DNA from 2 places in the Paenibacillus sp. FSL R10-2771 genome. Region 1 is predicted to be linked to the other one. Evidence: riboswitches for the same ligand, from Rfam matches in the RefSeq annotation. Region 1 holds a riboswitch; the other holds the start of a gene.
What was found. Region 1 has a riboswitch for cyclic di-AMP ahead of NSU14_RS29095 (hypothetical protein). Riboswitches for the same ligand answer to the same signal wherever they lie in the genome.
Positions count from the first base shown of each region.

Region 2: linked by a shared signal. The riboswitch ahead of NSU14_RS32210 (3D domain-containing protein) and the one ahead of NSU14_RS29095 (hypothetical protein) in region 1 are both predicted to bind cyclic di-AMP.

Region 1 covers NZ_JBBOBM010000001.1:6,752,374-6,757,770, reverse strand. The annotation lists gene NSU14_RS29120 (ABC transporter substrate-binding protein) at 1-863, shown strand, start outside; gene NSU14_RS29115 (hypothetical protein) at 1,109-1,231, shown strand; gene NSU14_RS29110 (class I SAM-dependent methyltransferase) at 1,306-1,935, opposite strand; gene NSU14_RS29105 (hypothetical protein) at 2,061-2,357, shown strand; gene NSU14_RS29100 (hypothetical protein) at 2,460-2,648, shown strand; gene NSU14_RS29095 (hypothetical protein) at 2,995-3,441, opposite strand; cyclic di-AMP (ydaO/yuaA leader) riboswitch at 3,617-3,784, opposite strand; gene NSU14_RS29090 (MerR family transcriptional regulator) at 4,388-4,789, shown strand; gene NSU14_RS29085 (oxidoreductase) at 4,822-5,397, shown strand, end outside.
Region 2 covers NZ_JBBOBM010000001.1:7,431,827-7,437,223, forward strand. The annotation lists gene rsmA (16S rRNA (adenine(1518)-N(6)/adenine(1519)-N(6))-dimethyltransferase RsmA) at 1-808, opposite strand, end outside; gene rnmV (ribonuclease M5) at 805-1,356, opposite strand; gene NSU14_RS32210 (3D domain-containing protein) at 1,517-2,677, opposite strand; cyclic di-AMP (ydaO/yuaA leader) riboswitch at 2,966-3,195, opposite strand; gene NSU14_RS32215 (TatD family hydrolase) at 3,394-4,164, opposite strand; gene NSU14_RS32220 (HD domain-containing protein) at 4,218-5,397, opposite strand, start outside.

The DNA of each region.
Region 1 (5,397 bases):
ATGTTAAAGCACCAAGTGACGGAATGACGTGGGAAGAAATATTGAAACTTGCTGGTGAATTCCCTACTACAGGAGATAAGAACACCCGAATTTGGGGTCTAAGCTCCTTTGGGTCCAGCAATTTGGTAATGGATATTGCCAGAACAGAAGGATTAACGTATATTGATCCAAATACTCTTAAGGCTACTGCGAATACAGCGTCGTGGAAAAATGCCTATCGCCTGTCTGTCGAGGCTACGAAGTCGGGGGTACTTGACGAAAGAATCACTCTGTCGGGCAAAAGTTACCTGGAAAGCAGCCCGTTCATTATGGGACGATCCGCTATGATAGTAGCCTCTATCAGTCAGCTGCAGTCCTTGCAAGCAGCAAATAGCAATGTAAAGAATTATAAACCGTTTACGCTTGGTATGGCTGCCGGCCCTGCGGATTCTAAGGACCGGAAGTCAACAGGATATGTGTTTGGTTCTGAGATTCTGGCTATTCCAGCAGGTGCATCGAATCTGGATGCCGCTTGGGAGTTCATTAAATATTTCAATGGGGATGACCACGCTAACGAATACTACAAACCTAACAACTCTAATAATAGTATAGGTGCACCTCTGTCCCGCATGGTTAAAGAGTATTCTGGTTACAAGCTGGATGCATTCTATAAATTAAAACCTAACTTCAATTCATCTATTACAAGTTATGCGCTCATGAACAAGTCACCAGATTTGGAATTGGATTTTTGGTCAATACTATCTGAAGAACTGACACAGGTAGTAAACGGGAAGAAAACATTAGACAAAGCTACTGCTGCAATTCAAACACAAACACAAGCTGCTGCTGATAAAGTGGCAAAGGCTCAGAAGGCAAAAAAGTAAAACATCCCAAGGAGAAAAGTCACACATAAATATTGGTTAAGCCCCCTCAAAACGTTAGTTAAATAACAACATCGGCAGTCTAACACTTATTTTCATTTCACAACAGGAAGCTATGCTTTAAGCATAGATGAAAAGGTAATTAACACAATGTGTTTCTGAAATCAGGATCATTTAATCATCAACTTACCAGATTGGAACACACATTATTACAATTCCCTTCTTTTCTTTCACTAAAGGCGGGCCGAATGTTAGTTTCTAACGGAAGCAACCTGATAGATTTCACGCAAGGGATGCTAACGGGTATAGGCATTGTGAGTATGGTGGTGACCATCATAGCCTTTGGCAGATATCAGAAGCGCAGCCAGTAAACATAGATCAAAGCCCATTCGCCGGGGGAGGCGGGTGGGCTTTTTTTACTTATGCAGACAGTGCGCTTGGAGCGCTATCCTTCCTTTTTACATTTTACAATTAAGAAGTTTATGGAAGGTTTGTTTTTCATATTCTTACCGGGCTCATCTATTTCTGATATCTCGACCAGGCCATAGTTGGCAAAGTCTTGTTGAATGGAGTCAGCATCATAAAAAAACATTTTCACTCGGTCCATAATTTCGAAATAGTCTGTATCCAGTTGGACGCCCTTACCGTACATTGGTGCTTTTTTGGATACCGTTGTAAAGACCATATATCCTCCCGGCTTCAGCTGATTATAACAATCCTGAATGAACTTCTCCCGCTCACGCTGATCCAATAAGTGAATCAGTGCATAGCAGAAAATACCGTCATAGAGTTTGTTGTCAAATGGCATATCGGTTACCGAGCCGTGGTAAACATTCATATCCAGCCCGCGCTGCCTCGCCAGATCAATCGCTGTTTGCGAAATTTCAATACCAGTAACATCTATACCATTGTCCATAAAAACCTTTGCATTTCTGCCATATCCAATGCCGGGAATCAGGATGTCTTTAACATTCTTTTCAAGGAAAAAATCCTTGGTTAAGATGGCCGAGTCAGAAGGTTCAAATCCCCACATCGTTTGTTTTTCTATGAAGCTTGCTTCCCAGAACTCCGTCATAGCCCGATCTCCTTTAATTACACTAAATAGTTATTACAGACATATTATATCTACGATAGAACCAATTTGCAATGTTATTGTTAATCTTCGTATTTTAGCTAAGTGATGATCCGGAGTTGAACAGTGTGGTAGTGAGCTATCTGGATGATTTCATCGCGAAAGTGCACATGTGGTGTTCCGGAGATACCTCAGAAAGTAAGACGATAGATGAAAGGAAGGCTCTGTATGCTGAAATCAGCAAGGAGACGGCAAATATAACAGATTACGAAATTAATGAAATGAATAAAATAAACGCTGATGAATACGAAGTGGTAGTGGACAGGTCCTGGGATAACGGGAGTGATGATACCGCTGTCTATTCAATGATTAAAATGATGGGATATGGAAGGTGGATGACCTGTAGTGATGAAACGGGCTTATAAATAATGCTGTTCTATAGAGTGATCACAAACCACCCTAAACTGGTTAAACCCCCGCAGATAGTGTACCTTAGTAATATTAGTAATTAGGAGTGGTGATTTTTTGTGAAAAAAAGTAGACAAACCCCCGTGCTGGTCGTGGTCTCCATCCTGCTGATCATTATCAGCAGCCTGATCCCGTCGGACAAATCAACCTGGCTGGGAGCACTGCAGACCATCTTGCTGGGCGTCGGGCTGCTCGGATGCTGCATGGCTTTTTGGCGGTTCGCCAAGGGCGGCAAGGGCAAGCGCTGATTTCTGGCACTGGAACAGATAGCATAGCATTAGCAAATGGAGAGCCGTGGCGGATGCTGCGGCTTTTATTAATATGTACGACGTCAGCGGATTTACTCTATGCAGCGCTTGCTACGCGGACTGAGAGGACCTTATTTTGTGAAAAAGCCTGCTTTTTTGCCCGTTGCGGACTCAGGCGCGCTTATATTGTTCGAAGGAGCTCAAAATGAGGCGAAACTGGTTAGTTAAGGTCCTCTGAGTCCGCATGGATCGCTGATTCGACTGATTGGGCGAAATAACGGATCTACAGTCCGCATGGATCGCAGCAGCATGCTTGAGTCTATTGTTGCAGGCCCCACCCAGCTCCCTATCCCGCCGACGGACGCGGGACAGCTGGCCGCGCAGCAGCCATCTGTTCGCGAATCCCTCTGAGCTGCGCTTTCAGCTCAGGAACGCTTCGCTGCAGGATGAGGCTGATCTCGGGCAGCGGCAGCTGGATGCCGTACCATAAGGCGCTGGCGATCTGATCCTCCCAGGTGAGCAGGGCAGAAGAGCAGCGGCCGCGGTCTTGAGCAACCAGCGAGCATTGCCGGATGCATTCCCTGTAGGAGGCAAGGGAGTAAGCATCTGCTTGGATGCTGCCCTTGAGCCAAGGCTCATAGAGTGCCGCGAATGTAGCAATTGCGGCTTGATCGGCGCGGGCGCCCTTCTCCAGCAGGAGACAGCTTAGCGCATAGATGGTTCCGCTATATTGCTCAATATAGCTGGTGAATCCGGCAGCGGGAACTGCATTGGACGATAATGGGTCTGGCATGTGGACACGTTCCTTCCTGAATGTGGGCGATTTATAGTTTGGATATGTAGTTGATAGGTTTGCCGAAATGCTGATCCGCCGGAATAAGTGCGCAAAAAACCGCAGACAGAGGAGGACCTCTGCTGCGGTTTTGTTACAGGCGTAAGAAGCCTGGGGCAAAATCGTGGCGGATCAAGATCTCTCTCTTTACGCTTACGGGGTTAGCTGTCGGATTCGGACGGTGAGAGTCGCCCTACCTTTTGAGACTGCGTAATTGAAGTCTCCTTCGGATTCACCCCAAGTAGGCCTGCGGCCTGATGGTTCCCCCGTTTTCCGCTTGGCGGAAATTCAGCGTGCATTCACATTATCGCTGGTAACTTTCAACACGAATCATACCCTTTCAGGATTGTCTTTGTAAAAATGGAAAAGAGTGCTTCTGCGCCGGATTTGCAATAAATTGCTGCTTCGCGAGGAATATTGGAGACTAAAACCATATATGTGGCCGATTATCATCCGTTTATCTCGCTCAATCGCCGTTTTTTATTTTTGGGAGGTAGCGGTGAGGGAACTCCGGAAATATTAATGCGTTAGACCGGAAACGCCGTCGATATTGATTTTTTGTGAAATGGCGTATTAGTGAGTAATCGGGAGATAATGAGAGATTGAAGATGAAGTAAGCGTTACCCGTCTGGCAAATAGATTCGTGAATGTGTTATTAGAGTAATTATGGCGGTTTACAATTTGTACCTGAATTAGAACCTGATTCTACGAAAAGTGTACCTTTCTAGCCGCACAAACCATACATCCGGGAGGGCCTAATTCCCGCTTCCCGAATGCTTGACTTGGACCCTACTCCAGGGATTATTATTTGAATCTGTAAGGGCAGACGGTCAGTAAATTACCAAGACTGAAAGCCAAACTAAGAAGCTGGATTAAGAAGCTAGATTAAGAAGGAGGCCAGCAGCCAATGGAGCCTGTTTTTACGATCGCCGAGGTAGCAGAGCGGACAGGACTCAGCCAGGATACCATCCGCTATTATGAGAAAATCAAGCTCCTGCCCCCGGCAAGCCGCAAGGAGAACGGCCAGCGGGCATACAGCAGGCGTGAGCTGGACCGGGTGCATTTCGTCGCTATTCTCAAAAGAACCCATATGCCACTGCGCACCATTCAAGAATATATCAGGGCTTCAGCGGAAGAGGACTACGAGGAATGCTACAGTGTGCTGGACAGGCATAAAACGTTGATTGAAGAGCAGCTCACGGAACTTACGGCGGCACTGGAGCTTATGAAATACAAGCTGAAGAACTTCCGGGAGCTTAAGGACGGCAGGTTCATCGCGGAAATGGAACAGAGGAGGAACGAAGTGTGAAAATTGGGATGAATACGGAGCTGAAAAGCGGGATGAGTAAAGAGTCGAACAATGAGACAAACAATGAGGCGAGTAATACGAAGTTTATGCAGCGACCGATTCCTTCCGGATGGGGTCCGGACACTACGGCGGAGCAAGTAATCCAAGGCCATAATCTGAGCGGTAAAATAGCGGTCGTGACCGGCGGCTACTCCGGCCTGGGCCTGGAGACCACACGTGTCCTGGCTGCCGCGGGGGCCACTGTGATAGTTCCCGTTCGGACACCGGAGAAGGCCCGGCTTGCCCTTGCCGGGATTCCCGGTGTCGAGCTGGAGGCGCTGGATTTGCTGGACCCGGCATCTGTGGATGCCTTCGCGCAGCGGTTCCTGGACTCCGGCCGGCCGCTGCATATGCTGACTCACAGCGCAGGCATCATGGCCTCGCCGCTGGCCCGCGACAGCCGCGGGTACGAAGCGCAGTTCGCGACCAACCATCTGGGGCATTTCCAGCTGGCGGCCCGGCTCTGGCCGGCGCTGGTGCAGGGCGGAGGCGCGCGGGTAGTCTCCGTATCTTCACGCGGCCATCGCATTGCCGGTGTTGATTTCGCAGACGTGAATTTTGAGCGTAGA
Region 2 (5,397 bases), 680 kb from region 1:
ACGGCTCTATCCCTGCTTCAGCCAGCAGGGCCTCCAGACGCTCACGCCCCTCTTCAGCGAAGTAGCGGGCCTTCAGGTTATTGGCGATCGTCTTGCGCCGCTGGGTGAAGGATGCCTGGACAACATCGAAGAAATGCTTCTCGTCGGCAACTTCAACCGGAGGACGCTCTCTGACCTTCAGACGGATGACGGCTGATTCTACATTCGGCTGCGGAATGAACACTGTCCGGGGTACCATGCAGACCAGCTCGGGCTCGCTGTAATACTGGACGGCAATACTAAGACTTCCGTACTCTTTGCCCCCAGGAGAAGCAGCCATACGTTCGGCAACTTCCTTCTGGATCATAACGACTATGTTATCAAGCGGCAGCTTCTCTTCCAGCAGCTTCATGAGAATCGGGGTCGTCACATAATACGGGAGGTTGGCTACTACGCTAACCCGGTCCACACCGGCAAAATCTTCGGCAAACAGCTCCTGCATGTTGACCTTCAGTACATCATCATTGCGGATCTTTACATGGGGATAGGGTGACAGGACATCCCTGAGGATCGGGATCAGTCTGCGGTCAATCTCCACCGCTGTGACCGCTCCTGCTGTCATCGCCAGCCTTTCCGTCAGGGCTCCGATACCCGGGCCAATCTCCAGTGCGCCTGCTGCAGAATCCAGACCTGCGGCATCGACAATTTTGTCCAGAATATTCTGGTCGATCAAAAAGTTCTGGCCCAGGCTTTTTTTGAACGAAAACCCGTACCGCTGTATGATTGCTTTGGTTCTAGTTGGGGATGAGATATTCAGAGTGTCGCTCATGAAGTAATGCCTCCCTGATCAATTTGGGCGAGAGCGCGCGCGAACTCTTCGCGTGTAATACCGAACATCGCCAGACGCTTGTACAGCTGCTTGCCGTTGCAATAACCGATACCCAGCAGATTGCCAAGCTGCATTCTTCTCTCTGCTGCCTGTGCGTGTACCATCATACCTGCGGCCATAAGATCATCCAGCCCGATTACAGCCGGTGCCCCTTCAAAAGAAGTGTGGACATGCTCCAGCGCATGGCGGATGGCCTCAGGCGAGGCATTCTCCACACCTATATCCCCTTTGCGGGTAGCATCCTTCTCCGGAATGAATGCGTGCTTGCATCCGGGTACCTTGGAGGAGACAATTTTGCGAATTCGCTCTCCGGCATGATCGGGATCCGTGAGGATGATAACCCCTCTGCGTTCCATGGCTAATGTAATCTTCGCAATGACCTTGCGGTCCACTGCGGAACCGCCTGTTTCAATCGTATCCGCTTCTACGGCCCGCTTAACGGCCACGGTATCGCTTTTACCTTCGACGACAATTAATTCTTTAATCATAAATAATTTACTCCCTTACTCTAAAACGCAAAAAGAAGAGGATTCGCTCCCCTTCTTTTTGGCTAAAGAATGTATAAGTGATGAGCGGCAGCTCTCTAAATTCCGTAAGTGCTACCCCCACTATATCTTATAAACCGCTAATTTGCAAAAGACTTGCCGCTTAGTTAAGCTCCGGCTTCACAGGTCCAATCACATAGATGGTCCGCGACTTCCGGCCGAAATTACGGGCATGGCTCAGTGAATCGTAGTAAACATCCACCTTGTTGCCTTTAATGGCACCGCCGGTATCCTCTGCTCGGCGAAACCCTAATCCCTCAATGTACACCCACCAGCCAATTGGTATTACATTCGGATCCACTGCAATAGTGCGGCCTTCCGTTACGCGTGTGCCGGAGGCGGTGCGTGTTCCAATTCCCGGTTCTTCCGATGAATAAGCCGTCATGGATACGTTTTTGATCATTTTTTTGTATTCAAAATCTACGCCTGCCTTGCTCGTGACGTTGTTGCTCTTCGCACTGACTTTGGATGATTTGGAGGTTGTTGTTGCTTTGGATGTAGTTGCAGCAGCTACAACAGGCTTCGGAACCGCTTTGGTACCGACAGCAATAACCTTATCTTTGGTTACCGTCTGAACTTCCTTGCCGACCATATTCATGGAGACTAGCTCCCCATCCTGATATATCTTCTCGATATGCTGGATGATCGCGCCCGGCTTGCCTGCCTGTGCAACTCTTACGTCTCCCTTATACAGAGAGGGGTCTGCGGTTTTGATGACCTTAAAAGGCAAGTTTACTGTCCGCTGTACGGTCTGCTTGGTAATACGGACAATCTTGACTTCCATGTCGGGTGTGACTGCGGTATCAAGCGAAGGGAAAATCTTGTCATTGCCCTCCAGGCTGTAACCCAGCTTGGTAATGGCATCTCCGAGCGAATCCTCGGTGGTGTATATGGTCTTGGTTGCACCGTCTGCAGTAAGCACAAGCTTCTGCGCACGGGTGATTACGACACGGTCGCCGTCTTGTATTTCATCACTAAGGCCAATAGATAGCTCATCATACGGCTGCAGCGAAATTTGTTCCTTTGCCAGCACATCACTGAGCAGCGCTTCCCGCGTCTCCAGTGTCTGTACCTGTCCGTCTATAACTAAAATAATTTCTTTATTACTCTGACCGTGTACGTACAGCAGAATTAACAGTGCGATAACAATCGATATCACACCTGCAAGTGAAAGTACGCGAGGATTCACTTGCTTCAACCGTAATGCGAAAGACCTGCTGGATGATTGCGAATCATGGGATACCTCTGGTTGGAATACGCCCACTCTCTCCATCCTCCTTACATAGCCCCGTCGTCCAAGTTATATCAAGGTGACTGCATCATTTCTGACGAAACTAGGTTTGAGATTGCAACAGGATACGCCCGCATTGCTCCAGCGTTTCCTGCTCATGGATCGCCTGCTCGGCATAGCTACTCCGGATATCTGTTATATAACAGTATGCCGGGAACATCCGCATTATTCAAAACAAAAAAAAGCCCAAAAAAGAGTTCACAGAGGACTCTTTCGTGGCTTCTCCGGTGTCGAATACGCGGGAATGTTTATGCACGAGGTTTCCTCTCTTACTTGCGCTTACGGGGTTAGCTGTCGGGTTCGGGCATAAGAGAGACGCCCTATCTCAGGTCACCCGCTCACGGCGGTTGCCCTCAAATTCACCCCAAAGACCACGTGAAGAAATCAAATAAAGTCTGCGGCAATTCTGTGTTGTACTCTATGTACGGGCATGCGGCAGGGCATTTATTGGTTCCCCCGTTCTCCATACGGAGACTCAGCGAGACGATCCATGAAATAGTGACTGTCACAGTAACAACAGCTCACTGCACTGAAAAGATGATATCCTGTTTTGATACATGTTGTAAAGGACGATTCAACCACGTTTACGTAAAAAAATGATTAAAATATTGTAATATTCAGCCGTTTTTAGACTATAAAAGTTTAATATATCGGCTATACTTCATTTTTCACCGCTTTTTCTCCCGTTTTCAGACAATCCCAAATCGTTCCAGTGCGTTCGCATACGTAATTTCCGCCAATTCCTGTAAATCAATCCCTTTTATTGCCGCAGCTGCCTCCGCTACCAGTCTTACATGTGCGGTCTCATTCCGCTTGCCGCGGAAGGGGTGCGGAGTCAAATATGGGGAGTCCGTTTCGATCAGCAGCCGGTCCAGAGGAGTCTGGGCGAGCACCTCTTTGGGCACCCTGGCATTCTTAAACGTAATCGGTCCGCCGAAGGACAAATGGAAGCCGAGATCCAGACACATTTTGGCGCTTTCCCAGCTGCCGGAGAACGAATGCATCACCCCTCCAACCTCACCCGCTTTTTCCTCCCGCAGAATCCGGATTACATCCTCGTGGGCATCGCGGTTATGGATACAGATTGGCATCTTCAGTTCACGAGCCAGGCCAATTTGCTTGCGGAATACCTCATGCTGCACATCCTTAGGAGAGGTGTCCCAATAATAGTCAAGTCCGATCTCACCGATGGCCACTACCTTGGGATGACTGCAAAGCGAAGCGATCCATTCGAGGTCGCCCTCCTTCATACTGAATGCATCCTGTGGATGCCAGCCCACCGCTGCATAAATATAATCATATTTCTCTGCGAGCTCCATCGTTGTCGGAATCGTCTCCCGGTTGAAGCCGATATTGATCATTTTACTGACTCCGGACTCCAGCGCCCGGGCGATTACCTCCTCGCGGTCCTCGTCGAATTGCGGAGCATCCAGATGGGTATGTGTGTCGAATAACTGCATTATATTTCATCCTTTCCGCCTTGATTTCTATGATGAATTACAAGTATTTTAGGTTATTTTGCAAAAATATCTGCGATGGAGGGCGGCAGCTGTGAAAGGGCTTTCTGCAGCCTGTCCTGCGGGAAATAGAGATGGTATCTGCCTCGGTGAATCCCGCTGATTGAGCGTACAATATCCGATACCTCTGAGATCTCCCGCAGCTTATCATGACGGTCCAGAAGCAGAATCTGTTTGCTGTCAAAAGCATCCCCCGGACGGAATACATCATAAGGAAGATCTGTCGGAAAATCGATTTCCAGATCATAATCAGCACGCAGTCCGGCACCGGCAAAGCTGCGGCGGATTTCGTCAATTGTCTCTGTATCCAGATGCTCCATCTCCACATATTTATACAGTTTACGATGAATAAACCGGCTGCACAAGTCGCTTAAAATTTCATCTTTCTCCAGCGTCCACTGCATGAAGGCTGTCTGCATCAATGCCTCATCCAGCAGCAGGTACTGCTCCACCGTTACATCCCCGCGGAACAAATCACTTAGCGGCTCAATCATGAACCGGAAACCATAATCCTCCTGCACCAGCTCCTTGGCTCTGCGGAGAATCTGGCGCAGAATAATTTCCGAGCTGCGTGTTACCGGATGGAAATAGACCTGCCAGTACATCTGATAACGTGACATCAGGTAATCCTCAATCGCATGCATCCCGGATTCTTTAACAACTACCCGGCCGTCATAGGGGCGCAGCATCCGCAGAATCCGGTCAATGTCAATGGTTCCGTAATTTACCCCTGTATAATAGGCATCACGCAAAAGATAATCCATCCGGTCCGCATCCAGCGGCCCCGACACCAAATTGACAACAATTTCATGCTCATACGTTTTGGAGATCACAGAGGCTACTTTATTGGGGAAATCCTCAGCTACATCACGCAGAATAGTGGTGATTTCCGTATCCTCCAGAATGATCCGGCAGGTCCAGTCCTCATGATCCATTTCAAAAGCTTCTTCTATAGAATGGGAAAACGGGCCATGTCCCAAATCATGCAGCAGCGCCGCACACAGGGTAAGCAGACTCTCCTCAGGCATCCAATCCTTATATCCGCTCCGTTCAAACTGCGATATAATCCGCCGGGTAATTTCATAAACACCAAGCGAATGGGAAAACCGGCTGTGTTCTGCGCCATGGAAAGTCAGATAAGAGGTACCGAGCTGGCGGATGCGCCGCAGACGCTGG